Regions from separate parts of the Nesterenkonia sp. NBAIMH1 genome, predicted to be linked through region 2. Evidence: riboswitches for the same ligand, from Rfam matches in the RefSeq annotation. Region 2 holds a riboswitch; each other region holds the start of a gene.
What was found. A riboswitch is a leader RNA that binds a small molecule or an ion and turns the genes downstream of it on or off. The one in region 2 is predicted to bind thiamine pyrophosphate.

Region 1: another riboswitch for thiamine pyrophosphate. It lies ahead of FS388_RS11110 (ECF transporter S component); the one in region 2 lies ahead of thiD (bifunctional hydroxymethylpyrimidine kinase/phosphomethylpyrimidine kinase).
Region 3: another riboswitch for thiamine pyrophosphate. It lies ahead of FS388_RS00920 (TenA family protein); the one in region 2 lies ahead of thiD (bifunctional hydroxymethylpyrimidine kinase/phosphomethylpyrimidine kinase).

What each region holds. Positions count from the first base shown of each region.
Region 1 covers NZ_CP042335.1:2,305,098-2,315,475, forward strand. The annotation lists gene rdgB (RdgB/HAM1 family non-canonical purine NTP pyrophosphatase) at 1-269, shown strand, start outside; gene FS388_RS11095 (exonuclease domain-containing protein) at 266-1,309, shown strand; gene FS388_RS11100 (ADP-ribosylglycohydrolase family protein) at 1,297-1,965, opposite strand; gene FS388_RS11105 (ATP-binding cassette domain-containing protein) at 1,997-4,411, opposite strand; gene FS388_RS11110 (ECF transporter S component) at 4,401-5,066, opposite strand; TPP riboswitch at 5,056-5,173, opposite strand; gene FS388_RS11115 (exonuclease SbcCD subunit D) at 5,273-6,445, shown strand; gene FS388_RS11120 (AAA family ATPase) at 6,442-9,540, shown strand; gene FS388_RS11125 (hypothetical protein) at 9,548-10,141, shown strand; gene FS388_RS11130 (alpha/beta fold hydrolase) at 10,113-10,378, opposite strand, start outside.
Region 2 covers NZ_CP042335.1:18,921-29,298, reverse strand. The annotation lists gene FS388_RS00140 (AEC family transporter) at 1-458, shown strand, start outside; gene FS388_RS00135 (hypothetical protein) at 624-842, shown strand; gene chrA (chromate efflux transporter) at 957-2,186, shown strand; gene FS388_RS00125 (gamma-glutamyltransferase family protein) at 2,281-3,999, shown strand; TPP riboswitch at 4,039-4,132, shown strand; gene thiD (bifunctional hydroxymethylpyrimidine kinase/phosphomethylpyrimidine kinase) at 4,124-4,963, shown strand; gene murF (UDP-N-acetylmuramoyl-tripeptide--D-alanyl-D-alanine ligase) at 5,161-6,606, shown strand; gene FS388_RS00110 (GTP pyrophosphokinase family protein) at 6,623-7,531, opposite strand; gene eda (bifunctional 4-hydroxy-2-oxoglutarate aldolase/2-dehydro-3-deoxy-phosphogluconate aldolase) at 7,588-8,235, opposite strand; gene FS388_RS00100 (gluconokinase) at 8,376-9,815, shown strand; gene FS388_RS00095 (phosphoglycerate dehydrogenase) at 9,812-10,378, shown strand, end outside.
Region 3 covers NZ_CP042335.1:199,213-209,590, forward strand. The annotation lists gene argH (argininosuccinate lyase) at 1-669, opposite strand, end outside; gene FS388_RS00910 (argininosuccinate synthase) at 675-1,910, opposite strand; gene FS388_RS00915 (ankyrin repeat domain-containing protein) at 2,087-2,512, shown strand; TPP riboswitch at 2,523-2,646, shown strand; gene FS388_RS00920 (TenA family protein) at 2,715-3,368, shown strand; gene tenA (thiaminase II) at 3,365-4,036, shown strand; gene FS388_RS00930 (arginine repressor) at 4,039-4,557, opposite strand; gene argF (ornithine carbamoyltransferase) at 4,554-5,537, opposite strand; gene FS388_RS00940 (acetylornithine transaminase) at 5,534-6,814, opposite strand; gene argB (acetylglutamate kinase) at 6,811-7,734, opposite strand; gene argJ (bifunctional glutamate N-acetyltransferase/amino-acid acetyltransferase ArgJ) at 7,793-8,992, opposite strand; gene argC (N-acetyl-gamma-glutamyl-phosphate reductase) at 8,989-10,017, opposite strand; gene FS388_RS00960 (quinone oxidoreductase) at 10,120-10,378, shown strand, end outside.

The DNA.
Region 1 (10,378 bases), 410 kb from region 2:
AGGCCCACCGCGCTGCAGCCTTCATATGCGTCGCATCCCTCGTCACCCCCTCCGGTGCTGAGCACACGGCAGAGGGCCGCCTGGAGGGTGAGCTGCTCACCGCCGAACGAGGCGATGGCGGATTCGGCTATGACCCCATCCTGCAGCCTGCCGGAGAGTCGCGCTCCGCGGCCGAGCTGTCCATGGAGGAGAAGAACGCGATCTCGCACCGCGGCAGAGCCTTCTCCGCGCTCGCCCCCCGAATCGTGGAGGTTCTGGCGGGGGCGTGAGGGGGCTGAACTTCACCGCCGTGGACTTTGAGACCGCCAACGGCTTTCGCGGCTCTCCGTGCGCCATCGGTCTGGTGCGGGTGCGGGACGGCGTCGAAGCCGAGACGCACTACACGCTGCTCAGACCGCCGGAGGGCTTCGACCGGTTCGATCCGAGGAATATCGGCATCCATGGGATCACCCCAGAGGCTGCCGCCTCCGCGCCCCGCTTCGGAGAGGCGTTCGACGAGGTGGCCGCATTCATCGGTGCGGACACGCTGGTGGCGCACAACGTCACGTTCGACCTCGAAGTCCTCGAGTCCGCTCTCGAAGTCTCCGGGATCGACGGACCGGGCCTCAGCGGACTCTGCTCGGTGCGCCTGGCCCGGGCCGTGTACCAGCTCCCCTCGCACGCCCTGCCGAAGGCGGCAGCCGAAGCGGGCTTCGACCTGAAGCATCATCACCACGCGCTCTGGGATGCCCGAGCCTCTGCTGCCATCGTGGTCGACATTGCACGTCGTCAGCAGACTCCGGATCCGCGCGCACTGTTCGGTGCCGCGAGCATCGAGCCTGAGGTGCTGGAGCCTTGGACGGCGCCGCGAGTGCGTGAGTCCCGGGCGACCCGGCAGATCCGCGGCTACGGTGACCTCTTCGATGCGACCGTCCCCTTGGGGGGCAGGGAGCTGCCCGATCTGATGCGCTGGCAGGAGGAGGGCCGGAACCTTCCGGCGAACCAGGACGCGGACCCGTCGCACCCGTTCTTCGGCGAGCATGTCAGCTTTACCGGGAACCTGGTGATTCCTCGCGGCGAAGCCAAGCAGCTGGTCGCCGGCTGCGGAGGCACCACCTCCTCACGAGTGACAGGCTCCACCAGCATCCTTGTCATCGGCGACGGGTTCGACGAAGCAGACCTCGCCGCTGATCGGGACCCGCAGGGACCGCTGGGCTCCAACAAGGCCAAGGATGCGCTCAAGCGCAGAGAGACCGGACAGAGCATCCGGATGGTCTCCGAGCGGGCGTTCCGACAGCTGGCCGGGGCGGCTTGGCCCTACGCGCCCTGAGCGGCCTGGCGCCACCGGCGGGCAAGGTCCTCGACGACGACGCTCAGCAGCTCGTGCCGGGACTGCTCCTCGGAAAGATCCTGCTCTGAGTGCTCTCCGGCGGTGACCTCTGCGACCCGCGACTGCGCGGCGGCAACGACGTCAGGGTGACCGTGGGTCAGGCTGATGGCTTCCTGAGCCCATTTCTTCCGCGTCTCGACGCCCACATAGGGAAACAGCCCGATCGGAACGGCTCGGGAGAGCACGGCCGTGTCGTATGCCTCCGGCTGGGCAGGGGAGCTGGGGTAGGCCATGTCCGCGGAGGCGAGCCCGCGCAGCGAACTCTCTGCGCTGCCGGGGACGAGCGGGCTTCCGCCGGCCTGCAGGATGAGCGCCAGAGCGTGGTCGGTGGGCCGCCGCGGGGGCTGCGGGGAGCCTTCGGGGAAGGACCCGGTGACGGCCCGGTGCCAGCGCAGACAGGCCAGCCACATCGCTGCCAGCGGGTCTGCCCCCGTTCCTTCGGCGGACCACTCGAGGACCTCAAGCAGTCCGTCGGCCAGGCAGAGGGTCAGCAGCGTCTCAGCGTGGATCGGCTCATCCCGGCCGGGCAGCAGTGCGGTCATCTGCCCCTGGAACTGCGCGATCAGCTCCTCGTCGGTCAGCGTGTCTCTGTTCACCCGGACAGGGTATCCGCCGTCGAGCACGGACTCAGGCCCAGACCAGGTTCCAGGTGCCCGCCAGCAGCGACGCGGCAGTGGCCGCGGCCGCGATTCCCGCGCCTGCCAGCACCACGAGAGCATCCGTAGGCACCAGACGCGCTGGTCGTGCCCAGGTGCGCGGCCCGGCGCCGAAGCCCCGGGATTCCATGGTGATGGCCAAGCGTGTGGCTGTCCGGATCGCCTGGACCAGCAGCCCGAACGCTTGGGACAGGGTGCCGGAGACTCCCCCTAGGAGGCCCTTCTTGGCACCGATGCCGCGGGCGCGACGCGCATGGCCCAGGGTGCTCCAATGCTCTGCCAGCAGCCCCATGAGCCGCATCGCAGCGAGTGCGCCCAGGACGAATCGCGCCGGTAGCTTCAGCTGCTGGGCCAGCGAGTCAGCCAGGTCGGTGGGATCGGTGGTGGAGAGGATGATGACGCTGGGCAGCACGATGGCGAAGGCTCGGAGCCCCAGGGCGACGCCGAGCAGCAACGAGCCGCTGCTGACTGTCGTGAAGCCCAGGTCCAGCAGCACCCGCCCGGACTCTTCACCGGCGATCGCGGTGCCCCATACGGCGATCACCGCCCCGACTGCAAAGGGCCAGATACGGCCGAGGAAGGCCAACGGACGGATTCCCGCCAGCCCGAGCATCAGAAAGCTGGTCGCTGCGACCACAGCCGCCGAGACCGCATCGATGGTCGCCACCAGGGCCAACGTGATGAGAGCAAGTGCTGCCAGCTTCGCAAGAGGGCTGCGTCGGCCCAGCCACGAGGAGTTCCGCGCGGAGCCCAGCCCGGGAAGCTCCGTGGTCCCCCGTTCGGCTGAGGGCGTTTCTGCGGGGCGGCTGCGGAACTGCCCGATGTCGACAGTCTCAGCGTCGAGGGCCTCCAGGAATGCGGCGTCGTGCGTGACCGCCAGCACAGCCCCGCCCGCGGCGAGGTGCTCACGCAGCAGGTCGACGATCTCCGCAAAGGTGTGGGCGTCCTGCCCGAACGTCGGCTCGTCGAGCAGCAGCATCTGCGGACCGGAGGCCAAGGCGGTGCCTACGGAGAGCCTGCGCTTCTCGCCCCCCGAGAGGCTGAACGGGTTGGCGTCGGCGAGCTGCTCCAGCCGCAGGCGGTGCAGCAGCTGGGCCACTCGTGCCTCGACATCCGTCTCAGCGAACTGCGGCCGGCCGTCGACGGTGCGCGCCTTCTCCGCGGAGAGCCTCAGCTCTTCGGCCACAGTGGGCTTCACGAACTGGTGCTCAGGCTCCTGAAAAACCATCCCGATACGACTGATCAGCTGTGCCGGATTCCACGCATGCGGGTCCGGGGTGAGCGTGCCGGCGTGCGGAGGCAGCAGGCCCGCCAGTGACAGCAGCAGGGTGGATTTGCCAGCTCCGTTCGGCCCCGTGATGCCCACCGCCCGGCCAGCGCTCAGGGTGAGGTTCACCCCGGTGAGCACCGGGGCAGGGCAGTGACGTCGCCGCCACCCTCTGCGCGGACTGTGCCGTGAGACGGCCAGCCCCTCGGCCCGGAGCACGACATCGCTGCCCTGCACTCCCGACTGCTGAGCACCTCCAGCCGGCGCGGAGATCCCCTCGGCGTCACCAGGGACTGACCGTGGCGATCCGTCCCACCCTGGGACCCAGAGGCCCGCCTCGGCGAGCTCCGTTCGCAGGGCACCGTCTGTGCTGAGAGTCGACGAGGGCGCTCGCCGGCTCACTCCGCTTCCTGGGGCGAGCACGACCAGCGTGTCCATGTGCTCGGCCCAGCGGGCCAGCCGGTGCTCGACGACGACGAGGGTGGCGCCGGTGCGTTCGGCGGCGGCGATCACCGCGTCGCGGACCTTGTCGGCACCCTCAGGGTCAAGGTTGGCGGTGGGTTCGTCGAGCAGCAGCAGACCCGGGCGCATCGCGAGGATGCCGGCCAGTGCGAGCCGCTGCTTCTGACCGCCGGAGAGCTGAGCGGTGGGATGGTCACGGGGGAGGTGACCGAGCCCCACGGCCCGCAGCGCTTCGGCGACACGGTCCGGAATCTCGTCCCGGGGGACTGCGAGGTTCTCCGGGCCGAAGGCGACGTCGTCGCTGAGGCGGGAGAGCACGACGGCGGCCTCCGGGTCCTGCTGCATGAGCCCGGCCCGGCCGCGTGCCTCCTCGGGGCGTGCGCCGTCGATGAGCAGATCGCCCTGGGCTTCGGCGCCCTGGTCCTGCAGAACACCGGCGAGTCCGTGCAGCAGGGTGGATTTGCCTGCTCCGGAGGGTCCTGCGATGAGGACCTTCTCGCCGGGTCGGATATGCAGGTCCAGACCTGCGACCGCTGGGGAGTCCCGGTCGGGATGGTGCCATGTCCAACCCCGGGCAAGAACCTGTGCTCCAGCTGAGGGAGCTTGCGGCGTCGTGGTGCGGGTGCTCGGCCGGACGGCCGCCGGATCAGAGGTCACGGCGGGGGCTTGTCCGGCCCAGCGGAGATTCGCGGTGCGCCTTCCTCGAGGCCATCGGTCCCAGAACACCGGTGGCGGCGAGCGCCCGGGTGCCCAGCCAGGGGAGAAGCCCGGCGACGATGGCCCCGGACAGCATGAAGCAGCCGATGTGGATGGCCGTCTCCAGGGGTGCGTAGGCGTACATGGGCACGATCCAGTGGTAGGTGATGCCGCCGGTGAGCCCGGAGGCGGCCCCGCCGAGGAGTGCGATCTCGATGCTGAAGCGCCGGTACATGACGGCCAGGAAGATGAGCTCGGCCCCGAGCCCCTGCATGAACCCGGAGGAGAGCACGGTGAGGCCCCATTGGGAGCCCAGGAGGGCGGAGACGGCGGCGGCGACCATCTCACAGTAGATCGCCGCACCGGGTTTGCGAATGATGAGAGCGCCGAGGACGGCGGGGAAGAGCCACATGCCGTGGACAAGCGTCTCCACCGGCGGATAGAAGGCGAAGAGGCTGCCCACGAAGTGGTAGCTGAGGTTCCAGCCCCAGAAGATGACCCCGGAGGCGACGGCGAGTGTGGACGCCACCACGATGTCGGAGACGCTCCAGCGCATGGAGCGGCGTGCGGATGCGGACCGTGCAGATGCGCGTGAGAGCGCTGAAGAAGAGTTCATAGCGACTTCCTTCGCAGGTTCTAGCCTGATCAGGTTCAAGGGTCTGGGCCTCAAGCCCACTCTCAGCGACTGGCCGGTGATCGGCGGCCGCTCCCCTGTCGGACAGAGTTCGGTATTCAGTTGTCACCGCCTAAGCGGTGGTGGGCGTCACATTAGCACGGGGCTGCGCGCACGTGGCTGTCCGTCCGCACCGGTAGGTTTGGCCTATGCGCTTCCTGCACACCTCCGATTGGCATCTTGGGCGTGGCTTCCACGGCTTCAGCCTGCGCACTGAGCAGGAGCAGCTGTGTGAGGCCGTGTGCGCCGAGGTGAGGGAGCAGAACATCGATGCCGTGCTGATCGCCGGCGATGTCTATGACCGGGCGCTGCCGCCGGAGTGGGCCGTGGAGCTGCTGGAGAGAACCCTCGGGCGGCTCGTGGAGCTGGGTGCGAAGGTCATCGTCACCTCCGGAAACCACGACTCGGCGGCTCGGCTGGGGTTCGGGCGAAGCCTGATGCGCAGCTCGGGGGTGCACATCCGCAGCGCACTCGAAGACGCCTGGGTGCCCGTTGAGCTGGAGGATGAGCACGGCCCGGTGCTGGTCTACGGCGTCCCCTACCTGGAGCCGCAGCTTCACGCCGCGGAGCTCGGCTGTGAGCGTGCCCACCACACTGCCGTGACCCGGGCCGTGGCCGAACGGATCCGGGTCGATCGTGCCGAGCGCAGCCCCCAGGCGCGCACCATTGTGATGGCGCACCTCTTCGCCGCCAAGGGCACGGCCTCCGCATCAGAGCGGAACATCGGTGCGGATGTCGCCGCGGGGGAGCAGCCGGAGCACCACGAGGACACCGTCGGCGGCCTCTCGGTGGTCCCGCTGGAGATCTTCGACGATTTCGACTGGGCAGCCCTGGGCCACCTCCACGGACGGCAGGCCCTCACGGACACCGTCAGGTACTCCGGGTCGCCGATCCGCTACTCATTCTCCGAGGCGGAGCAGGAGAAGGGAGCGTGGATCTACGACACTGCCGACGGAAGCGCCGCGGCCCTTGACTGGAGCATCGGCCGCCCCCTCAAGCGCCTCTCCGGCACGATCGAGGAGATCCTCGGCGCGGAGACGCTGGAGCGGTGGTCACACGCCTACGTGCAGGTGAAGCTCACTGATGAGCAGCGGCCCGAGCAGGCCTTCCAGCGCGTCCAGGAGTGCTACCCATACCTGGCCAGCTTCAGCTATGCAGGGGCGGGCCGGCTCACCAGCGGGTCCACCTACTCGCAGAAGCTGCAGCAGGCCCGCACCGATGCTGAGGTGGTCGCAGGCTTCCTGGAGCATGTGCGCAGCCGGAGCCCTCATGAGGCTGAGCAGCAGCTGATCGCCGAAGCCCTCCAGGAGGTGCGCGCATGAAGCTTCACGCCATGACTCTGTGCGCCTTCGGGCCGTTCCCCGGAACTGAGACCGTGGACTTCGATCAGCTCAGCGCCGAGGGTCTGTTCCTGCTGCGCGGCCGCACCGGCTCCGGGAAGACGTCGGTGCTCGACGCCGTGACATTTGCCCTCTACGGGAACGTAGCGGGGCTGAGAGACCATAACCTTCTCAAATCACACCACGCGCCTGATGAGCGAGCCCCTTTTGTGGAACTGGAGTTCTCCGTCGGCGGGCATCGCTATTGGGTACGTCGGACACCCTCGTTCATCCGGGCGGGGCGCAAGACGATGGTCAACCCTACGCTCAGCCTGAAGCGATGGACGGGGGACGGCTGGGACGTCGGAGTCTCAGGCATCAAAGCCGCTACTGCTGAACTCAGCGGCATCCTCCAGCTGAGCCTGAAGCAGTTCACCAAAGTGATCCTGCTTCCTCAGGGAGACTTCGCTGACTTTCTGCACGCCAAGAGTGCCGATAAGCAGGCACTCCTCGAACAGCTCTTCGACACCTTCCGGTTCCGACGCCTGGAGGAGCGCCTCAACGAGCAGGCCAAGGAGGCCCGGGCCCGCAGCGAACGCATCGAAGCCCAGATCGAGCAGCTCACTGCCCGCCTGCGCAGCGACGCCGCCTCGCTCCTGATGCCCCCCGCCGAGGAGGGCGCAGGGACGGAGGAGGCCGACCTTGACGATGTCCCTCCAGAGCAGCTCGGGGAGCGTGTCACCGTCCGGGCGGAGGAGCGCCGCGGCCGGCTCACCGGGCGCCTCGAGGCTGCCCGGGAGGCCGCAGATAAGGCCCGAGCCCTGGCGGAGGAGCTGTCCGCGCGCCGACGGGAGCTGCGCCGCTGGGCAGAGCACCAGGACGCGCGGCGGACGTATGCCGCCGCCTCCGACCAGGCAGATGAGGACCGGGCCCGCTGCGCCCGCCATGAACAGGCCCGCACAGTGGAGAAGTGGTTCCGGGAGGCGACCAGGGCTCAGGAGCGTCATCAGCAGGCCGCCTACCAGGCGAAGGCGGCGGCGCAGAAAGCCTCCGACACTTTCAGCGCCGGATGGTCGGGTGCCGTCGACAGCGATGCAGACGCCCCTGCTGTCGTGGACCTCGGGGGAACGCCCGATCACTCTGCTCTCCAGCAGGCCGCTGAGACGCTGACGGGGCTGCGCACCCGGCTGGCGGAGGAGGAGGCCGAAGAGCTCGAAGCCCGTCACAGCCATCAGCTCCGCAGTGCCGAGCAGTCCGCGCTGACCGCGGCCCAGGCCCAGCAGAGCGCGGAGGAGCTGACCGCCAACGTGGACCAGCTGACGAAGAGCCGGCAGGAGCTGGCAGAACGGCGGCAGGACGAGGCCGCTCTCGACGCCGCTGCGGAGTCCGCCCGGGAGCGAGTGACCGACGCAGACTCCATCGTCCAGCTCATGGCACGACGCGACCGGGCCGCTGAGCAGCAGGAGCGCCGTCAGGCCGAAGCGGAGCGGGCCCATGAGCAGTACAGGGCCCAGGATGATGACTACCAGCGGGCAGTCAGGGCCTACCGGGGCGGCATGGCGGCCCAGCTCGCCGGCCGGCTCGAGCCCGGAGAGCCCTGCATGGTGTGCGGCTCTGTCGAGCACCCTGCCCCGCACGCCGCGGATGAGGAGGAGGGCGCCACTCTCGAGCAGGTCGACGAGGCCCAGCAGCGGATGACAGCTGCCCACCAGAAAGCAGTCGCCGCAGCGGCGGCGCATCGCACCGCTCAGCAGCAGTACGACGAGCTGCTCGAGGAGCTCGGCGGGGAGGCAGAGGACAGCGATGCGCACACCAGCGCAGAGGAGGCTGCGCAGCGCCTCGAATCCGCGCACCAGGAGCTCAGTCGGGCCCAGGAAGCCCGCCGCGAGCAGCAGCGCATCGCCCGCGAGCTGGAAAGGTCCGCAGAGGAGCTCCACGCAGCCCAGCGCCGTCTCACTTCCCTGGAGCATGAGCGTCAGAGCGCACAGGCGGAGGCCGAACGCGCCCGGACCGCTGCCGCCGAGCTCGAAGACCGGCTCGCCCGGCTCCGCGGGGGCCACCCCAGCGTCAGCGCCCGCCTCGAGGCCGTGAAGGAGCTGCAGGCCGCCGTCCAGCAGGCCGTCGATGCCGTCAGTGCTGAGTCGGCTGCCGCCTCTGCCGCCAGTACCGCCGCGCAGTCCGCCGAACGCGAGCTGGCCGAATCCGACTTCGCCGACTCGACCGACCTTCGGAGAGCCCAGCTGCCCGAGGAGGAGCTCACTCGGCTCCGCGGCGCGGTCAAGGAGCATGACGCTCAGGGGCAGCGGCTCGACTACGAAGCCGAGCAGCCCGAGGTGAAGGGCGGCCAGGCCCGCCAGTCCGCCGGCGAGCAGGCTCCCGACGCAGACGAGCTCCAGCAGGTCCAGCAGGCAGCCGTGCACGCGGAGGATCGTCTCGAGCAGGCGAGGGACGCCCTCACCACCTTCGACGCCCGACGCGAATCAGTGACCGGGTGCATCGCGTCCCTGAACGAGAGCCTTCAGGCCAAAGCCGACCAGGCCGAGGAGCAGACCCGCCTCCTGGCTCTGGCAGAGACCCTCAACGGTCGCGGGCACGACAACCCCATGCGGATGACCCTCACCACATTCGTCCTGGCGGCCAAGCTCGAAGAGGTCGCGCAGGCGGCCTCACGTCACCTCGGGGCGATGTCAGAGGGCCGGTATCAGCTGCTGCACCAGGACACCGGGTCAGGGGGGAGCAAACAGGGCCTGGACCTGCAGGTCCATGATGAGCACTCTGATGAGCGCCGGCCAGCCTCCTCACTGTCGGGCGGGGAGACTTTCATGGCGTCGCTGGCGATGGCGCTGGGCCTCGCGGAGGTCGTCCAGGCTGAGGCGGGGGGAGTGGAGATGGAGTCGCTGTTCATCGACGAAGGCTTCGGCTCGCTCGACGAGCAGACCCTCGACGCGGTGATGGTCGCCCTCACGAGTCTGCAGGGCGAGGGCCGGCGGGTGGGAGTGGTCAGTCACGTGGCCGAGATGCACACTCAGATACCCTCCCAGCTGATCGTCCGGGCCTCTCGAGTCGGTTCGACCCTGACGATGAGAGTTCCTGGGTGAGGTCACCATGAGCATGAAGTCGAGTGCAGGGCAGCGGCTGCTGCGCGCTGCTTGTCATGTTCCTGCTGTGCTCCTTGTGCCCGGACTTCTGGCGGCGCTCCTTCCGCGCGGGGAGCAGCTCCTCGCCGTCGCCTCGGCCCTGTTCGCCCTGGGAGGGCTGTTCGCGGCGATCGGCCTGCGCGCGACGCTGCGCAGGTACGCTCATCCGCGCAGCATCCTGCTGAGCAGCAGCGTCCTTCACGCCGGCGTGCTCATCCTCCTGCTGAGGGCCTCGGAGTTCGCTTCCCGTCACCTGGCTCCGGATGCGACGGCCGCCGCACTGGTGATGGGGCTCGCCCTTGTGGGAGGGCTCACTGCCCCGATCCTGCCGGGAGCTTCCCGGCATGCGCGGCTGAACAGGCTGACCGGAGTCATCGCCGCTGTGCTGGCTGTCGTCTGGCTGCTCGCCGCCTCTTCCGGCGGCATGCTCATCGCCTCGGCAGTGATATGCGCCGCCGTGGTGCCGCTGACAGCGATGAAGCTGCCCGAGACCGCATTCAGGCAGCCCTTTGCTGAGCCCGAGGACGGCGAAGCTAGGCCTGATCCTCGAGAAAGCGGCTGACGGCGGCCTTGTAGTCTCGAGATGTCAGCACATTGATGTGGTTCCTGCCGGGTATCTCCTCGAAGCGGGCGGGAGCTCCCATCTGCTGCACCCAGTCGGCCAGCTGAGGCGCCTCGTCCGCTGCGGGATCCTTGCTTCCCGCCACGACCAAGGTCGGAACGCTCGGCACCGTGTCGGCCGGGGCGACCTCCTCCTCTGAGAGAGCCAGACGCAGCTCCACAGCGTGAGGAAGGTTCT
Region 2 (10,378 bases):
CCGTGCTGCTGAACCCTGTCATGCTCTTCATCGCTTTGGCGCTGCTGGTGGTGTTCACCCCCCTGCAGATGCCCACCCTCTTCGACGAGCCGGTCGCGCTGCTGGGTGAGACGGCCGTCCCGCTCGCGCTCTTCTGCGTGGGCCTGGCCCTGCACCCCGCCCTTGAGGGCGTGCGCAGCGGCGGCGTGCCGAAAACACCGATCGCTCTGGCTACCGTCGTCAAGCTCATCGCACTGCCGGCCGCCACATGGTTGGCGATCCTGCCGTTCTACGACTCCATCGGGCCGATCTGGGCCGGGGTGCTCATCATCATCGCGGCTACACCGTCCTCCACTACAGTGTTCCTCTTTTCCGAAGAGTATGACGGCGACGGCCGACTGGCTGCGGCGATCCTCGTCGCATCCACGGCCCTGAGCCTGATCACTCTGCCCCTGATCGCTGAGTTCATGCTGACCTAGGCCATGAGAAAGAGATAGCAGCGACGCTGGGCGTCGCCCGACACAATGGCCAAGTCTCTGGCCCCAGATTCAATAAACTGGCGTCGTGAATGAGCATGGGATTCCTCGTTATGGTCGACCGGGAGAGCATTGATCTATGTCCACATGGGAGGAGCAGACAACGGGATGAGCAGCACGCCAGACGTCAGGCCCGTGGGTGACCTTCCCCATTCGATGGGAAAAACGGCAACTCGCGAGCTGCAGCGTGCAGGAATAGATTCTCTGCAGAAGGCCAGTGCGTATACCGAAGGAGAACTGCTGGCCATTCATGGTGTGGGGCCCAAGGCCATCCGCATCATGAAAGAGACAATGGAGGAGAAGAGCCTCATCTTCCGCGAGGGCTAGGCCCCGGGCAGATGGCACGCACCCGCGCCTAGTCCGATCCTTCTGCCTCTGATCGCTGAACTGCAACTCGTGTAGTTTTCTTGGTGTTCACCTTGGCCCGATGGGATGGAGCGCATGTCTGAGCCGTCCGACCAGAAGAGCCCTCCGGCACCTGCCGGCAGCGTGCTGGAAGTCTTCCTGATCTTCCTGCGCCTGGGCCTCACCAGCTTCGGCGGACCCGTCGCTCACCTGGCCTACTTCCGTGAAGCCTTTGTGGAGCGGCGCAGATGGCTCACCGACAAGGCCTACACAGACCTCGTCGCCCTATGCCAGTTCCTCCCCGGGCCCGCCTCCTCCCAGGTAGGTATGGCCCTGGGCCTGCACCGGGCCGGCGCCGGAGGCATGCTCGCTGCCTGGGTCGCCTTCACCCTGCCCTCCGCGGCGCTGATGATCGCCTTCGCCTACGGGGTCACCGCAGCCGGGGACCTCGCCGAAGCCGGATGGGTGCAGGGGCTGAAAGCCGCAGCCGTCGCCGTCGTCGCCCACGCGGTGCTCGGCATGGCCAAAACCATGACGCCCGACGCCGCACGAGCCACCATCGCAGCCCTCGCCGCCGGCGCGGTCCTGCTCTTCCCGCACCCTCTGGTGCTGGTCGCCGCCATCGCAGCAGCCGGTCTCATCGGCCTGGTGTGGCTGCGCCCTGAGCCGCAGACCCGCACCGCTGAGGATGCCTTCGCCGTCAGCATTCCCCGATGGGCCTCCTGGACGGCCATAGGAGGATTCTTCCTGCTCCTGGCAGGCCTGCCTCTGCTGATCTGGGCAGGGGCCGCAGGCCCGGCAACCGTCGCGGACACCTTCTACCGGGCCGGCGCACTCGTCTTCGGCGGCGGGCACGTGGTGCTGCCCCTGCTGCAGGCCGAGACCGTTGAGACCGGGGTGGTGGATCCGGACGTCTTCCTCGCAGGCTATGGCGCCGCCCAAGCGATGCCCGGCCCGCTGTTCAGCTTCGCCGGCTTCCTCGGCGCCGCACCCGACGCCGGCGGCACCGACGGGCTGCTCGGCGGAGTCATTGCACTGGTGGCGATCTTCCTGCCCGGGGCCCTGCTCATCATCGGGTGCCTGCGCTATTGGGAGCGCCTGCGGTACAACAACACCGCTCAGCGTGCCCTGCTGGGCTTCAACGCCGGGGTCGTCGGCATCCTCGGCGCCGCACTCTATGATCCAGTCTTCACCGTCGGCGTCCTCGAGGTGGGAACCCCGGCGCTGATCATCGCCGTGCTGGCATTCGTCGCGCTGAACAGCTGGAAGGTTCCCGCATGGGCCGTCGTGCTCGCGGCCGGTCTGGCCGGATGGGTGCTTCTCTGACGGTGCGCGCGTTCCGGTCCGAAAGGCGGCACCTATACACTGCTGGGCATTGCCCGATGGACTGCACAGCTGAACGCATGGAAGGGTCGCGAAGATGCCGAGACCACAGCCGAAGACCGCCGGGCTGAGACTCAGCGCCGCCGCCGCGATGATCGCACTCGTGGGAGTCTCGTGCGGGGCGCCCGAGGAGGAGCCCGCCGAAGAGCCTGTCGAAGAGCCGGACAGCACCGACGAGGCCGACCCTGGCCAGGACCTTGACGAGGACGCGCCCGACGCGGAGACCGAGGAGACCCAGGAGGAGGACACCGGGGACGAGGAGCCGGAGGACGAGCCCGCCCTGAGCCAAGCAGGAGTCAGCGCCGGCCACCCGCTCGCCGTCGAGGTGGGGGAGCAGGTCCTCGCCGATGGCGGCAACGCCGTCGACGCCGCCATCGCGGTGGCTTTTGCCGTGGGCGCCGTGGAGCCGCCGGCCTCCGGGATCGGCGGGGGAGGGTCGGTGATCCTCGCAGGGCCCGACGGGGAGCCCGTCTTCTATGACTTCAGGGAGGTCGTGAACAACGACGGTGAAGTGCCCGACTCCTCCACCGGGATTCCCGGCTTCGTCGCCGGCATGGGACAGCTGCACGAGGACTACGGGACCCGAGAATGGGCCGAGCTGCTCGAACCCACACGGGATCTCGCTGAGGAGGGCTTCGAGGTCAGCGACTACCTCTCCGATCGCATCGGCGGCGGCATGGGCCCCGAATACCTCGCCGAGCTGGAGGCCTTCAGCCCTGGAGGATCACCCCTGGAAGCTGGAGACCAACTCGTGCAGCCAGACCTCGCCGAGACGATGCAGCAGCTGATGGACAGCGGCTGGGAGGACTACTACACCGGTGAGCTAGCAGAGTCCGTGGCCAGCCAGGTGGAGGGCATCGACGCCCAGTCGCTCGCCGACTACGAAGTCGTTCAGGGCGAGCCGGTCACCGGGTCGTTCGGCGAGTACGAGATCGCCTCCTCCGCCCCCTCGCTGCCGGGTGTGGCACTGATACAGATGCTGCAGATCGCGGAGAGCCGCGGCATCGATCAGATGGAGCCCGGCTCCGCCGAGTACATCGACACCCTCTCCGAGGCATGGGCCGTCGGGGAGGAGACCATGCAGACCGAACTCGGCGATCCCAACTTCGTCGACATCGATGCCAGCCGGTTCACGGACCCGGGCATGAACGCCCAGGCTGACCTCTCCGGCACTGGACCCGCGTCCGGCGACCCGGACAGCTCCGCGCCGAACACCACTCACCTCGTCGTGGTCGACGAGGACGGCCTCACCGTGTCAATGACGAACACCGTCACCGACTTCTGGGGCTCCGGTCAGGGCGTGGACGGCTACTTCATGAACAACGCGCTGCTGCGCTTCGACACCTTCGACTCGGAGCAGAATCAGCCTGAGTCCGGGCGTCGTTCTGCGACCTGGTCCAACCCCACCACAGTGCTCGATGAGGAAGGTCGTCCGATCATGCCCATCGGCACCCCCGGGGGCGCACAGATCCTGCCCGCGACCGCCCACGTCCTCATCCTGCGATACCTTCACGACTACAGCCCCCAAGAGGCAGTGGATGCTCTCCGGTTCCGGGGCGCCGAGCCTTCCCTCTACCTGGAGGAGGGCCACGACGAGGAGCTCTACGAGGAGCTGGCCCAGGAGGGCTGGGAGCCGGAGCAGTGGGACGCCGCCAGCTTCGGCTCTGTCCAGCTGCTGGAGATCGACTACGAGACGGGCGAGCTGACCGGCGCGGAGGACTCTCGGCGCGACGGCTCGTTCTCCATCCTGGAGTAGGCTGGAACGGCCGGCGCCCCGGATGGGCACGGCTCAACGCTGAACACCTCGGGGTGCCCGCGTCATCGGGCTGAGAGCACACCCGCAGAACCTGTGAGTTAGTACTCGCGAAGGGAAGGTCGCCATGAGCTCCTCTGCACCTGCAATTCCGAATGTCCTGTCCATCGCCGGCACGGACCCCACGGGCGGGGCAGGCATCCAAGCTGATCTGAAGAGCTTCTCAGCCTTCGGTGCCTACGGCATGTGTGTGGTGACGGCTCTGGTCGCCCAGAACACCCAAGGTGTGCGGGAGATCCACGCACCACCGGTGAGCTTCCTGCGCGCCCAGCTCGATGCGGTCTCCGATGACGTCCGCGTCGACGCGGTGAAGACAGGCATGCTCGGCACAGCCTCGATCATCGAGACCATCACCTCCTGGTGGGAGGACACCTACCCAGAGGGTGAGAGGCCCGCGCTGGTGGTGGACCCGGTCATGATCGCCACCAGCGGAGACCGGCTGCTGGAGAAGGACGCGGAGCGGGCCCTGATCAGCTTCCTGACTCATGCCGACCTGATCACCCCCAACGCCCCGGAGCTGGCACTGCTGGCCGGCGCCGACGAGGCAGAGACCACTGACCAGCTGGTGGAGCAGGCGGAAGCGGTCGCGGACACTCACGATGTGGTGGTCCTCGCCAAGGGAGGCCACCTGACGCAGAGCGCCATCGTCGACACGTTGGTGTTTCCCCTCGGCGCCCAGGGGCGACCCGCGTCCTACAGCCTCAGCTCGCCCAAGGTGGACACGAAGAACACCCACGGCACCGGATGCTCCGTGTCGGCAGCCTTCACGGCCCTGCGCGCCGAAGGACTCTCATGGCAGGACAGCCTTGACCGGGTCAAGCCCTGGGTCACTGCAGCTCTGCAGCAGGCTGACCAGCTCGACGTCGGCCGTGGAAGCGGACCGATCCACCACGGGGCGAAGTACTAGGAGTCGCCTCCTGAGGGGCAGGCCGAGCGCAGGCGCCGGGCGCGACTCTGATCGCCCAACCCATGCAGTGCGGCATGAAGGCCACTCGCACATGAATGGGGCACAATGACCTCACCTCTTACAGGAAGGGTCGTCCGATGGCAGCCTTCTCGCGTCGAAAACCGCCCCATGTGGTCACACTGTCCCGACCTGATCGAATGACGGTGGCAGACGTCATCGAGGCGCTCGATGACACCGTGAGCTTCGAGTATCGGGGAAACACCGAGCAGCTGTTCCGTGGTGCGGCCACGTCCCTCCGCCGAGGAGAGGTCCGCCGAAGGTTCTGGGTGGTTCGGGACCGTGACTGGACGCGACGCCGTCGGGACTTCTATCGGGGCTCTGCGTCGAGCGCCGAGGGAGATCTTGCCGCGGCGATCGAATGGGGAGCCGAAGGCGTCATCTGCGGCCCGGAGTACAAGGACTCACCACTGCTTGAAGGCATGAACGTGTTCTTCACCCCGAGCACGATCGACTTCACATGCCGACTCATTGAAGCGCAGCGACGGCTGATCCGGGGACGCCGGACTATTGCCGTGACCGGATCAGCGGGGAAGACCACGACGACGGCGATGATCGCCCATTGCCTGCAGGCTCTAGATCCTGAAAGCTCGATCCAGCACAACGACCGGAACCGGAATTTCCTGCACTGGGCGCTTGCCTACCAAACCCGCACGCACCGGTACGCGCACTCAGTGCCCGAAATATCCGGAGCGGCCCTCTCCCACGATTGGGACCACTATGCGATCTCACCGGATGTGGCGATCGTGACGTCCATCGCAGAAGCGCATCTTGCGGCCCACGGCGACCTCGCTGGGGTGGCCAGAGACAAGTCGAACATCTTCAAGAGCCCCCCACCTGACGGTGCAGCAGTCATCAACATTGACACCCCGTACTCAGAGGTTCTCGTCGCCACGGCGCAATCTGAGGGTGCCAAGCTGATCACCTACGGCGAAAGCCCCCACGCTGACCTGCGCCTCAAAGACTATGACCTGGCAACAGGCAGAGTGCGCGCCAGCATTGGCGGGTCAGAGGTTGAATACACGCTCTCCGCCAAGGGTAAGCACCTTGCGATGAACAGCCTGGCCACACTGGCCACGCTCAGAGATCTGGGCCTCGACTGGCAATCCGGCATGGCGTCATTGGAGTCGTTCGTACCGCCGGTCGGCAGAGGCCAAGAAGCGGCCGTTCCGCTGCCCGGCGGGGGAGAGTTCACGCTCCTTGATGGGTCCTACAACGCCAACCCGGCATCGATGCGGGCCGCTTTGGCGAGTCTGGGGGAATCGGCTCCGCAGAGCCGGCGAATAGCGGTCCTGGGTGACATACTCGAGCTGGGCACGCACTACGAGGAGGTCCACCAGTCCCTCGTCCCAGACATCCATGCCGCTCACCTCGACAGCCTGCATCTTGTCGGAGAGAACATGCACGCGATGCAGCGCGGCAACCCGCACCTCGCTTCCGACGTCCAGTGCTGGTCAACCGTCGAGGAGCTCATATCCCACCTCCCCTCAACCCTGCGGCCCGGAGACGTCGTCCTCATCAAAGGCTCGGGCGCGACCGGCCTGAAGGCTCTGGCCGCCCATTTCCTCACATCAGGCAGCTCATGAACGACAGCGCGGACTGCTAGTTCGCCGAGGGTCGCGGGGGAGTGCCCGGGTTCTCGAAGGTGCCGCGTGTGGGGCCAGGGGTCCTAGGACGTTCGTGGGGGTCGATGTCCTCCCAGTTCCACACCGGGCGGCCCTCATCGGAGAACCACTGGGCCGGGTCCGGCTCATCAGCCCGTGGTGCCTGCTGACGCAGGGCGGTGACCTTGTCCCGAATGTCTGCCATCTGGGCATCCAGCGCGGATGCCTTCTCGGCGGCGTCGCGCAGCTCGTCGAGGATCTCGGAGGGCACCTCACCCTCATAGGTGTAGTAGATCTTGTGCTCCAGCGAGGCCCAGAAGTCCATCGCGACGGTGCGGATCTGGACCTCCACGTAGACGAACTCCGTCCGGTTGGAGAGGAACACCGGCACCTGAAGGATCACGTGGAGAGACTGGTAGCCGTTGAGCTTGGGCCTGTTGATGTAGTCCTTGACCTCGACGACGCGCAGGTCAGGCTGCGAGCAGAGCATCTCCGCGACCCAGTACGCATCGGAGACGAAGCTGCAGGTGATGCGGATGCCGGCGATGTCTCGGATGCTGTGCCGGATGGACTCCAGGGTGGGCTCGCACCCGTACCGGTCGGTCTTCTCCAGGATCCGCTCCAGGGTCTTCAGCCGGTAGTTGACGTGCTCAATGGGGGAGTAGTCCCGGGTGTGCTCGAACTCTTCGCGCAGCACGTTGATCTTGGTCAGGACCTCGTCCATCCCGAACTTGTAGTGCAGCTGAAACTCTGTGAGCTGCCGGCGAATGTCGATCATCCGGTCCAGGTGACTGCCTGACCCTTTGGAGTCGGCGTTGGTGGTCAGCTGGTCCAGCAGCTTGCGGTACGGGTTTCCCGCACCGCCGAGGGCCTCATCGGGTGAGGTGAGTGCCTGAGTTGGCTCCATGGCCATGATTCTCTCCCGATTGGGGTGCGAATGTGAAGGCTGTCTGCGCTGAGCGGTCAGCCGCGGATGTGCGACACAGCCGCCGATGCCTCAGCTGACAGGCGGCGAATCCGGTCAAAATCCCCGCCGCTCAGGGCCTCCTGAGGGGTGATCCACGTGCCGCCCACGGCTCGCACCTGTTTCAGGCTCAGGTACTCCTCGAGGTTCTGCAGATTCACACCCCCTGTGGGCACGAAGGTGACGTCGCCGAATGGTCCGGCCAGCGCACGAAGGGCCGCCGCACCGCCGGAGGCTTCCGCCGGAAAGAACTTCACGGTGCGGATGCCGTGCTCCATGGCCGCCTGGATCTCGGTGGCCGTGACTGCTCCCGGAAGCACGGCAAGTCCGTGGTGCTGGGCGCGTTCGATCACTCGCGCCGATGTGCCGGGAGAGACCACGTACTTCGCGCCGGCCTCTGCGGCGGCGTCCACCTGCTTCTCGGTGATGACCGTGCCCGCACCGATGAGGGCCTCAGGGTGGGCCGCGGCGGCTTCGGCGATCGCCTCGGCCGCAGCAGGGGTGCGAAAGGTGATCTCCGCGGCGGACAGGCCGCCCTCGGCGAGCGCCTGCACCATCGGTGCGGCGTGGGCTGAATCCTCGACGGTCACAACGGGGATGACGCCTATGGCTGCGAGGCTGTCGAGGAGTGTGCTGCTGGAGGACATCGTTGGCCTTTTCTGTGTTGCACTTCACTTTTTCGCCGAAATGATCATACCATTGGAGGTGCTGTGCAGTGCCGCGAGTCTCGTGCCGCGGACGCGCAGCGCAGACCTTTCCGGCTCGGCAGACTCAAGGATGCGACTGCATGAAGATTCTCGCGCTCGAAGCGAGCACCACCTCAGCCAAGTCGATGCTCTTCGACACAGAGACCCAGGAGAGCGTGGTCGAGACCCGGCGCTTCGAGGTGGACGGCCCGGACACCTCGGTGCGCAACGCCGAGAGCATCTACTCCCAGCTGATGGCCTTAGGCCGTGAAGCTGCCGTGGGCCAAGAGGTCGGCCTCATCGCGCTCTCGGGGACCTGGCACGGCCTCACAGTGCGCGACGCGCAGCTCGCCGAGATCTCGCCGGTGCAGGAATGGTCCTACGCCGGGGCTCAGGACCTGTGCGCGGGGCTGAGGGAGGATGAGGAATTCACCGAGTGGTTCTACCGGCGCACCGGATGCATGGTCAACGCCATCTACCCCGCCTTCAAGCTGATGCTGCTCAGGCGCACCGGCGTCGACATCTCCGGGGGTCTGGCGCTGGATCAGAGCAGCTACACGTTCGCGCGCATGACGGGCTGGCGGGCCACCAGCGTCTCGCAGGCCTCTGGCACAGGCCTGCTGAATGCGGAGACGTGCGAGTGGGATCAGGAGATTCTGCGGCGGCTCGGCCTGGAGGATGTGAAGCTGCCCGAACTGGTCGGCGCCGAGGCCACCGCCCCGCTCAATGCCGAAGCAGCCGCACTGCTCGGGCTGGAGCCCGGGGCGGCTGTGCTGATCCCTGGTCCCGACGGCGGCATGAACCAAGTGGGCAACGCCGCCACCAGTCCGGGCGAGATGACCTTCTCCATGGGAACCTCCGGGGCGCTGCGCCTGGCCGCTGAGGCACCTGCCTTCTCACCACGGATGAGCACGTGGTCCTACCGCTCCCCGGTGGGATGGCTCTCAGGGGCAGCAGCCTCTGGGTGCACCAACTGTGTGGACTGGGCCAAGGATCGGCTGTTCGAACCGGGCACCACCTACGCAGACATCGAGCCGCAGCTCTCCGAGCAGCCGCGGGACCTGCCCCTGTTCATGCCGTTCCTCTTCGGCGAGCGATGCCCCGGCTGGCAGGATCAGCGCCGCGGAGGGTTCCTTGAGCTGCACCCCTCCCACACTCGGGCTGATCTCTACCAGGCGGTGCTGCACGGAGTGACGCTGTCGCTGTACCACTGCTATCGGGAGCTCACCGACCTCAACGGCACCCCCGACCGCATCATCCTCTCCGGGGGAGTGCTCTCCTCACCGTTCTGGACGCAGCTGGTCGCTGATGTCTTCGGCACCCCCATGGAGCTCTCTGAGCTTCAGCACAGCTCCGTCGTGGGTGCGGTGAGGATGGGGCTGCGGGCATCAGGCATGGATGAGGATCAGCCTGCCTTCCGAGAGAACAATCGGGAGGTCGTGAGGCCGCGGCCAGAGTTCGCCGACTACTATGCGGCTGAGTTCGAGCGCTACCTCGAAGGCTACAGCCGCACCCACCCGTCGAAGGAGCCCATCCTGTGAAGCTGCTGATCACCCCTACCTCCCTCTCCCGACAGCCGGATCACCCGGCTCTGGATGTCCTGCGAGAAGCAGGGGCTGAGCTTGCGTTCAACCCTCACGGGCGCCCCATGACCCCGGAGGAGCTGGCGGTCGCTCTGCAGGGCGTGAAGGGGGTCATCGCAGGGTTGGACGAGTTCTCCGCAGAGACGCTGTCCTCGGCTCCGGAGCTGCGGGTGATCGCCCGCTACGGGGTGGGCTACGACAGGATCGACCTCTCTGCCGCCCAGCAGGCAGGGATTCGGGTGACCAACGCCCCGGGCGCCAACGGGCATTCGGTGGCGGAGCTCGCCTTGGGCCTCATGCTCTCGACAGCACGACAGATTCCTCAGACGTCGGCGGCCGTTGCGGCCGGGGAATGGCCGCGATTCCAGGGCATTGAGCTGGCCGGCCGGACCCTCGGGGTCCTGGGCATGGGCTTCATCGGACGATCGCTGGCGTCGATGGCAGCCGGAATCGGCATGGAGGTCCGCGGCTTCGATCCGGGGCTGACGGATGAGCAGATGGTCAGCCTGGGCGTGACCCCG
Region 3 (10,378 bases), 180 kb from region 2:
CAGCTCCTCAGCCACACGCTGCGGGTCAAGGCCCAGCGACGAGCCGGCCAGCGCACCGTGGCCGTACGGAGAGGCCGCGGCCCGCCGGTCCCAGTCCACCATTCGCTGCAGATCCCGAAGGAAGGCCCAGGCATGGGCCAGCAGGTGGTGGCTGAGCAGCACCGGCTGCGCGTGCTGCAGGTGCGTTCGGCCGGGCATAGGGGCCTCAGGGTGGGCCTCGGCCTGGCTGATCAGCGCGTCGATGGTGTCCATGACGCCGGCCGCGACGACGCGGGCGTGGTCCCGCAGGAACATGCGGCCCATCGTGGCGATCTGGTCATTGCGGGACCGGCCGGCCCGCAGCTTGCCTCCGAGCTCCTCGCCGGCGCGCTCAAGCAGGCCTCGCTCCAGGGCTCCGTGCACGTCCTCGTCCGATGCCGCCGGCGAGAACGCGCCCGAGAGCACGTCCTCCTCCAGACGGTCCAATGCGGAGAGCATGCCGGCAGCCTCGGAGTCGTCGAGCAGCCCGGTGCGATGGAGCACACGGGCATGGGCGCGGGAGCCGGCGATGTCGTACCGAGCGAGTCGAAAGTCGAAGTGCGTGGATTTGCTCAGCGCCGCAAGCGCATCGGCTGGGCCTGCCGCAAAGCGCCCGCCCCACAGCGAGCCCTGGTGGGTCTTCTCCGCCATCGCGCCTACTTCTCCACTCCGGCGCCGGAGAGGTCCGGCTTGCCGTGCAGCCGCTCCTCGCGCTGCGAGGCAACCTTGGAGGACAGCCCGTAGATGTCGATGAACCCGGGCGCCGAGGACTGATCGAAGGCGTCGCCCTCGTCATAGGTGGCCAGGTTGAAGTCGTAGAGGGAGGTGGCGGACTTCCGGCCCTGGACCGTCGCGCGGCCCCCGTGCATCTCCAGGCGGATCTCCCCGGAGACGTACTTCTGCGACTCCTCGATGAACACGTCCAGGTTCTTCTTCAGCGGCGAGTACCACTGCCCGTCGTAGACGAGCTCCGTCCAGCGCTGGTCCACCGTCTTCTTAAAGCGGGCCTGCTCGCGCTCCAGCGTGATGTTCTCCAGCTCGCGGTGAGCAGCCATCAGCGCCATGGCTCCCGGCGCCTCGTAGATCTCCCTGGACTTGATGCCGACCAGACGGTCCTCGACGATGTCGATCCGGCCGATGCCCTGGGCTCCGGCACGACGGTTCATCTGCTCGATGATCTGCAGAGGGCTCAGGCTCTCCCCATCGAGGGCCACCGGGATGCCGGCCTCAAAGGTGATGCTCGCGATGTCCGGGGCCGGCGAGAAGGCCGGGTCCTCGGTGTAGTCGTAGACGTCCTTGGTCGGACCGTTCCAGATGTCCTCCAGGAAGCCCGTCTCGACTGCCCGTCCCCAGACGTTCTGGTCGATGGAGAACGGGTTCTTCTTGGTGGTCTCAATGGGCAGCTCGTTGCGCTCCGCGTACTCGATGGCCTTCTCCCTGGTCAGGGCGAGGTCACGAACGGGGGCGATGCACTTCAGCTCCGGGCCGAGGGTCTGGATGGAGACCTCGAAGCGGACCTGGTCGTTGCCCTTGCCCGTGCATCCGTGGGCCACCGTCGTGGCGCCGAACTGCTGGGCTGCCGCCACCAGGTGCTTGGAGATGATGGGTCGGGAGATGGCCGAGACCAGCGGGTAGGCATCCATGTAGAGGCCGTTGGCCTTGAGCGTGGGCATGCAGTACTGCTCCACGAACTCGTCACGCGCATCGGCGACGTAGGCCTCCACCGCCCCGCAGTCGAGCGCACGCTGACGGACGGTCTCCAGCGACTCGCCCCCCTGGCCGACGTCGACCGCGACAGCGATCACCTCGGCTCCGGTGGCCTCAGCGATCCAGCCGATGGCAACAGAGGTGTCCAGGCCGCCCGAGTAGGCCAGTACGATGCGCTCGCTCACAGAAGTCTCCTCATGGGGTGTGCAGGGTTGATGAACCGCATTCTACATAAATATTCAGTACGATGCATACTTATCGATTGCGCGATCCGGCTCCCCCACTCTATGCGGGCCCCGGAGATGACGCACGGCGTCGCACAGCGGGTCGAAGAATGGACATGCTCGCTAAGCTGGTGCCCATGGCAGACCAGCAGACCCCAGGATCACCGGCGGACCTCACCGAGGAGCAGCTGGAATTTCTGGCCTCCATGTTCGACCTCGCCCGGGCCGGCAAGACAGAGGAGCTGCTGAGCCTGGTGGACCAGGGCATTCCCCCCAATCTCACCAACTCCTCCGGCGACACCCTCCTCATCCTTGCCGCGTACCACGACCAGGCTGAGCTGGTCCGGGGACTGCTGGAGCGCGGCGCGGAGACGGACCGCGAGAACGACCGCGGCCAGACCGCCGTAGGGTGCGCCGTCTTCCGCCAGAACGAAGAGATCACTCGGCTGCTGCTCGAAGCAGGCGCCGACGTGCACAGGGGGCGGCAGAATCCCTATGCGGTGATCGAGGTCTTCGGGATAGAGGGCATGCGATCCCTCCTCGACGAGTACACCTCCTCATGATGTAGCCTGAGTCACACCCGAGGGGCGTCCCGCCAAAGGGACTGAGATGACGCTGAGCCGCAGCGCGGACGGTGCGTCGACCCTTTGAACCTGATCCGGCTGATACCGGCGAAGGGACTGGCGAGCTGCCCGCAGCCTTCTCGCGGCAGCGCACCCTCTCCCTTCTCGTCGGTCCCGGATCGACCCCAGCAGAAGGAGAGAGATGGCCGAGAGATTCAGCACTGAGCTCAAGGAGCAGAACCAGCCGGCCTGGGACGGCGCAGTCGGCCACCGCTTCGTCGATGAGCTCCTCGCAGGCACTGTCAGCGACCACCACATGGCTGCCTACCTCATTCAGGATCACCGGTTCCTCGATGCGTTCCTCACCCTGCTCGGCGCGGCCATGGCCTCCGCCGACACGATGAAGGCGCGCCTGCGGTTCGGACGATTCGCCGGAATGATCTCCGACGACGAGAACAGCTACTTCCTGCGCTCCTTCGAGGCGCTCGGAGTCAGCGAGGAGCAGCGCATCGAAACCCCTGATACCGCCCCCTGCGCCGGCTTCCAAGCCATCATGCGCGAGGCTTCCCGCACACAGAACTATGCGGCTGTCCTCGCGGTGCTCACCGTCGCCGAGTGGCTCTACGGCGACTGGGCCCGCCGCGCAGGCACCAGCAGGCCCCAGCACTTCGTCCACGCGGAGTGGATCGATCTGCACAGCAGCCCGGCGTTCTACGAGTGGGTGGAGTTCCTCCGCTCCGAGCTCGACCGGGTCGGCCCCCAGGATGCGCCGACGGCCCAGGACTTCTTCTCACGGTCCGTGACGCTGGAGCTGGACTTCTTCAACGCCGTCTACCAGAACGGAGATCACTCATGAGCACCCTTTTCGACCGCCTGAAGGAAGCCTCCCCAGCCGAGTGGCAGGCCTATACCGACCACCCCTTCATCCAGCAGATGGAGGACGGGACGCTGCCCCCCGTCGCCTTCCGGGAGTACCTCATCCAGGATTATCACTTCCTGGTCCAGTTCGCCCGGGCCTATGCCCTCATCGGCTACAAAGCCCGATCCCTCGAGGACCTGCGCTACGCCCAGGAAGGCATCGGCAACATCCTGCACGAGACGCAGCAGCACGTAAAGCGCCTGGGCGAGCTCTACGGCCTGACGCCCGAGGACATCGAGAGCACCCCGGAGGACCCCGCGAACATCGCCTACACGCGTTTCGTGCTCGACGCGGGAGCCACCGGCGACCTCCTGGACCTCCACGTGGCCCTCTCCCCGTGCGTCATCGGCTACGCCGAGATCGGCCGGCGACTCAAGCCTGCCGCAGACGCGGACCCGAACCATCCCTACGCCGAATGGATCGCAGAGTACTCCTCGGAGTGGTACCAGGAGACGGCGCGGTCTGCCGTCGAGCACATCGAGGCGCTGGCAGCCCGCGGCGGCTCCGAGGCGCGGTTCCAGGATATTGCAGAGATCTTTGCCACTGCCTCACGAGCTGAGGCGGCGTTCTGGCAGATGGGCCTGGACAGAGCGGCCACGGGCTGAGCTCAGCCCACCATGGCGTCGAAGCGCGCCACCAGGGCCTCTCCCCCCGAGGGACCACGACTGATGAGCATGATGGTGTCGTCGCCGGCGATGGTCCCCAGCACCTCGTGCAGGCCCGCGTGGTCCACCGCACTGGCCAGGAACTGCGCCGCTCCCGGCGGAGTGCGCAGCACCACCAGGTTCGCGCTGGCCTCCGCGGAGACCAGCAGGTCCCTGCACAGCGAGGCCAGCCGCGCCGTGGTGGCGGCCTCCGTCTGGTCGGACTGGAGCTCACCGGCAGGGCCTTCGGCAGGCACCGCGTAGACCAGTGCGCCGTCGGCTCCGCGGACGCGTGCTGCCCCGATCTCCACCAGGTCGCGCGAGAGGGTCCCTTGGGTGACCCGCACCCCAGCCTCGGAGAGCCTGTCGGCCAGCTCCGCCTGCGACCGGATGCTCCCACGGGTGATCAGGTCGCGAACCTTGGCGTGTCGAGCAGCTTTGGTCGCAGGCGCGGTGCGCGATCGGGCAGACTCCCGGCTCATAGGCCCGCGGCCTCCGCCTCGCGCACCAGACGCTCCGTCGTCTGATCTGCCTGGCCCGACTCCACCAGCAGCCAGGCCATCAGCGCCTTCTGGGCGTGCAGACGGTTCTCCGCCTCATCCCAGATGATCGACTGCTCACCGTCCAGCACCTCTGCGGTGATCTCCGCTCCGCGGTAGGCAGGCAGGCAGTGGAGCACCACCGCATGACGGGCGGCCAGCGCCATGGCCCCCGCGCTGATCTGGTAGTCGCCGAAGAGCCGCATCCGCTGAGCCTTCTCGTCCTCCTGCCCCATCGAGACCCACGTGTCCGTGGCGACGGCGTCTGCGCCCTGAAGCGCCTCAGCCGGGTCGGTCGTGATGGTCACGCGACCGCCGGTCTGCGCCGCTCGCTCCTCGGCGGCCCGCACCACCTCCCGGGAGGGCAGGTGGCCCTGCGGTCCCGCGATGCGAACATCCATCCCGGCGTTCGCGCCGGCCAGCAGGTACGAGTTCGCCATGTTGTTCGCCGCATCGCCCAGGTAGGCCAAGGACCTACCCGCCAGTGTGCCGAGCTTCTCCCGGACGGCCTGGAGATCGGCGAGCAGCTGACACGGGTGGTAATCGTCCGACAGCGCATTGATGACGGGGACGCTGCTGAACTGGGCCATCTCCTCAAGACCGGCCTGCTCATAGGTCCGCCAGACGATCAGGCTCACCTGGCGATCCAGGACCCTTGCAGTGTCCGCGATGGACTCCTTGTGGCCCAGCTGGGACTCCCCCGGGCTGATGATGAGCGGACTGCCTCCCAGCGCCGCGATCCCTGCAGCGAAGCTGATCCGCGTGCGCGTCGAGGTCTTGTCGAAGAATACTGCTGCGGTCTGCGGGCCCTGCAGCGGCGCGATGGCGTAGGGGTTGGCCTTCATCCAGTCGGCGAGGTTGAGGACGCGGGTCAGCTCTTCGGGGCTGAGGTCCAAGTCGCTCAGAAAGTGGCGAGTGGTCATGCGGACTCCTTCGTCAGACGTGTCAGGGCGGCTGCGAGCCGGGCGACGGCCTCGTCGGCCTCCTCATGCGAGAGGGTCAGAGGCGGCGCGAGTCGCAGGGTGGCGTGCCCCGTGGCGTTGATGATCAGACCGTGGTGCTCTCGCGCGCAGGCGACGACGTCGCCGGCGCTGATCGAATCGGGCAGCACCAGGTCTGCACCGATGTGCAGGCCGAACTGGCGGACCTCCGCGGTCTGAGGCAGGGCCCGCAGCTCCTCGGCGAGGCGGGCTCCCACGGCGCTGACGCTGTCCAGCAGCCCCTCCGCCTGGATCGTCTCCAGCGTGACCTGCCCGGCGAGCGCCGCCAGCGGGTTGCCTCCGAAGGTGGACCCGTGCTGGCCGGCGCCCAGAAGCGTGCTGCTGGTGCTGCCGAAGGCGACGAGGGCTCCGATGGGAATGCCGGAGCCGAGCCCTTTGGCCAGCGTCATCAGATCGGGTGCGATCCCCGGGCTGCCCAAGGCGGAGAGTGTCCGGTTCACCCCTTGGAAGCGGAACCATTCCCCGGTGCGGCCGATCCCGGTCTGGACCTCGTCGAGCACCATGAGCGCCTCGTGCTGGTCGGCGAGCTCGCGTGCGCGCAGCAGGTACTCCGGCGCGAGCGGCTTGACGCCGGCCTCCCCCTGGATGGGTTCGAGGACGATGCCGGCAACATCGTCGTCGAACCTGTGCTCCAACGCGTCTGCGTCGTTGAAGGGGAGGAACTCGATGCCATCGATCAGGTCTCCGAAGGGCTCCCGGAATGCGGGCTTGTGGGTGAGCGAGAGCGCGCCGATCGTCCGCCCGTGGAAGCCGCCCTCGAGAGCGAGGATGCGGGACTTTCCGGTCTCATGCCGGTGGCGCAGCACTGCCTTGAGGGCAGCCTCGTTCGCCTCGGACCCGGAGTTGGCGAAGAAGACGCTGGAGCCGGCCGGCGCCTCGGCCGCGCTGAGGAGCATCTCGGCCAGCCGCATCTGGGGCACGGAGGCGAAGAGATTGGATATGTGCCCCATACGCTGCAGCTGCTCGCCCAGTGCACGGCTCAGCGCCGGGTGGCTGTGCCCCAGGGCGTTGACAGCGATGCCGCCGAGCATGTCCAGCAGCTCACGGCCATCAGCGTCGGTGACCCAGCAGCCTCGGCCTTGGACCAGCAGATCCTGAGGCGTGCCGAAGACGCCCATCAGAGACTGTCCGTACCGCTGCTGCCACGTGCTCGACGCGTCGAGCGAGGCGGTGCTCATGGCATCTGGGTAGCTCGTCATGCCTGCACCTCCGCATCCGGCACCACCTGAGTGCCCACCCCTTCGGAGGTGACGATCTCCAGGAGCATCGAGTGAGGACGACGGCCGTCCACGATGTGCGCCCGCGGGACCCCGGCATCGACGGCGGCCAGGGCCGCACTCATCTTCGGGATCATGCCCGACTGGAGGCTGGGCAGCATCGCCCGGAGGTCGGATGCGGTGAGGGACGAGATCAGGGAGGAGGGGTCAGGCCAGGCGGCGTAGAGACCTTCGACGTCGGTGAGCATCACCAGCTTGGCCGCCTCCAAGGCTGCGGCCAGAGCCCCCGCCGCGGTGTCTGCATTGACGTTCAGAACCTCTCCGGTGGGATCTCCGTCTGCGAACTCCGGAGCGATGGTGGAGATCACCGGGATCCGGCCCGCCGCGATCAGGTCCTGGATGGCAGCGGGGTTGACTCCCGTGACCTCGCCCACCAGCCCGAGGTCCACCGTCTCTCCGTCCACCTCGGCCGCCTTCCGCTCGGCCCGGAGCAGGGCCGCGTCCTCTCCTGAGAGGCCGACCGCGTAGGGGCCGTGGGAATTGATCAGACCGATCAGCTCCCGGCCCACCTGCCCGGTGAGCACCATGCGGACCACGTCCATGACCTCCGGGGTGGTGACCCGGTATCCGGCGCGGAACTCGGACTCAATGCCGACGGCGTCGAGCATGGTGCTGATCTGGGGTCCGCCTCCGTGGACGACGACCGGATTCACGCCGACGTGCTTGAGGAAGACGACGTCCTGGGCGAAGGCCCGGCGGAGCTCATCATCGACCATCGCGTTGCCGCCGTACTTGATGACGATGGTCTGACCGGCGAACTTCTGCACCCAGGGCAGCGCTTCGACGAGCACGGCGGCCTTGTCCGCGGCGGAGGCGAGGCTCCCCGCCTCGCGCGGCAGCATGGTGAGGGATTCGGTCGACTGCTCAGGCATAGTGCTCCATCGGTTGCTCAGGAGGTGATCAGCTGGAATAGGCGCTGTTCTCATGCACGTAGTCGTGCGTGAGGTCGTTGGTCAGGATGGTGGCTTCAGCAGCGCCGGCCTTCAGATCGATGACGACATCGACGCTGCGCCCGCTCAGGTCCACCAGGTCTCTGTCCTCACCGATGCCGCCGGCGCGGCAGACCCACACTCCGTTGACGGCGACGTCGATCGTCGCCGGGTCGAACTCGGCGTCGGTGGTGCCCACCGCCGAGAGCACGCGGCCCCAGTTGGGATCTTGGCCGAAGATCGCAGCCTTGAAGAGGTTGGAGCGGGCCACTGAGCGGCCCGCCGTCTCGGCCTGCTCCTCATCGACCGCGTTGACGGTGCGAATGGCGATCTCGTGGTGGGCGCCCTCGGCATCAGCGATCAGCTGTGCGGCCAGGGACTGGCACACCTCGGTGAGCGCGGCCTGGAACTCGCCCAGATCGGCTCCGCTGGGGTCCGCCTCGGGGTGGGCGCCGGAGGCCATGGCGATCACCGTGTCGTTGGTGGACATGCAGCCGTCCGAGTCAGCTCGGTTGAAGGAGACGCGCACCGATTCGCGCAGCGCCGCATCCAGGTCGGCTGCACTGATGACCGCATCGGTCGTGATGACCGAGAGCATCGTCGCCATGCCGGGAGCCAGCATGCCCGCGCCTTTCGCCATCCCTCCGATGGTGAAGCCGGTGCCGGTCCGCACCTCGGTCTTGGAGACGGTGTCGGTCGTCCTGATAGCGTCTGCGGCCGCCTCTGCGGCGCCGACATCGTCCGAGAGCGCAGCGGCGGTCTGCTCCACCCCGCTCAGCAGGGCGGGCATGTCCAGGCGCTGACCGATGAGGCCCGTGGAGCAGACCAGCACATCTCCGGCGGAGACGTCGCGGTCGGCCGCCGTCAGCGCACGCGCCACAGCCTCTGCGGTGGCGTGGGTGTCCTGGAATCCGGGCGCCCCAGTACACGCGTTCGCCCCTCCCGAATTGAGGATCACAGCGTCGGCTCTGCCGTCGGCGATGACCTGCTGGGACCAGAGCACCGGTGCCGCTGCGACGCGGTTTGTGGTGAAGACCGCCGCAGCGTGCCGTTCGGGGCCGTTGTTGACGACCAGGGCCACATCACGGCCGGCGGACTTCAGGCCTGCCGCCGCTCCTGCGGCCAGAAACCCAGCGGGAGCGGTGATCCCGGACGATGCGTGGTGGTTCACGGTGCCACTCCCAGCAGGTTGAGGCCGAGGGTCTCTTCGATCCCCAGGGCGAGGTTCATCGATTGGACGGCGCCGCCGGCCGTTCCTTTCACCAAGTTGTCCGAGGCCGAGCATATGATCGCTCGGCCTGCGTGCTCGTCGAGAGCCACTTGGATGGTCACGTGGTTGGATCCGACCACCTGCTTGGTGGCGGGCCACTGGCCCTCGGGCAGCAGGTGGACGAACGGCTCCTCGGCGTAGTGGGCGCGGTAGGCCTCGCGCAGAGACTGCTCCGTGGTGCCCGGCCGGACCCGCGCGGTGGAGGTCGCGAGGATCCCCCGGGGCATGGGGGCCAGGGTGGGAGTGAAGGAGACCTGAACCGCCTCGCCGGCCGCCCAGCTCAGCCCCTGCTCCAGCTCAGGGGTGTGGCGGTGTCCCCCTCCGACGCCGTAGGGGCTCATGCCTCCCATCACCTCAGAGCCCAGAAGGTGCGGCTTCAGCGACCTTCCGGCTCCCGACGTGCCTGTGGCAGCGACGATCACCACGTCGCGCGGCTCCACCAGGCCATCGGCGAAGGCCGGCACCAGGCCGAGCAGGGCTGTGGTGGGGTAGCAGCCGGGGACGGCGATCCGGCTGGCGCCCCGCAGCTCGGCACGCTGACCGGGCAGCTCGGGCAGGCCGTAGGGCCACGTTCCCTGATGCTCTGAGCCGTAGAACGTCTCCCACGCCTGAGCCGACTCCAGCCGGTGGTCGGCAGCCGCATCGATCACGACCGTGTCCGGTCCGAGCTGCGCGGCGATCTCACCCGATGCGCCGTGCGGCAGGGCCAGAAAGACCACGTCGTGCCCGGCCAGACTCTCCGCCGTGGTCTCAGTCAGAATCTTGTCGGCCAGTGTGAGCAGGTGAGGCTGGACGGCGCCGAGGCGCTCACCGGCATTGGAGTGGGCAGTGACCGTGGCGACCTCAACCTCGGGGTGCCCGGCGAGCAGGCGGAGCACCTCACCGCCGGCGTAGCCGGAGGCGCCGGAGACAGCAGCTGTAAACATGGGCACCATCGTTGCACGAATATGCAACCGACTCAATATTTATGCATAAGCATCAGCGGGACTGTTCTTCGACCTGAGACCTGTCTTCGGTACTCTGAACCCATGATCGAGCCTACCGTCTACCCCGAGGACCTCCCTGACTACGCCACTGTGGTCCGGGCCCGTGAGGCCGGTGGCCCCGACGTATTCGAGGTTGCTGACGTCACTGCTCCCGAGCCTGCTCGGGGACAGCTGCTGGTGCGCACCGCAGCAGCCGGAGTGAACTTCATCGAGACCTACCAGCGCAGCGGGGTGTACCCCGTCGAATACCCCTTCACCCCCGGCAAGGAGGGTGCCGGGGAGGTCCTGGCCGTCGGCGAGG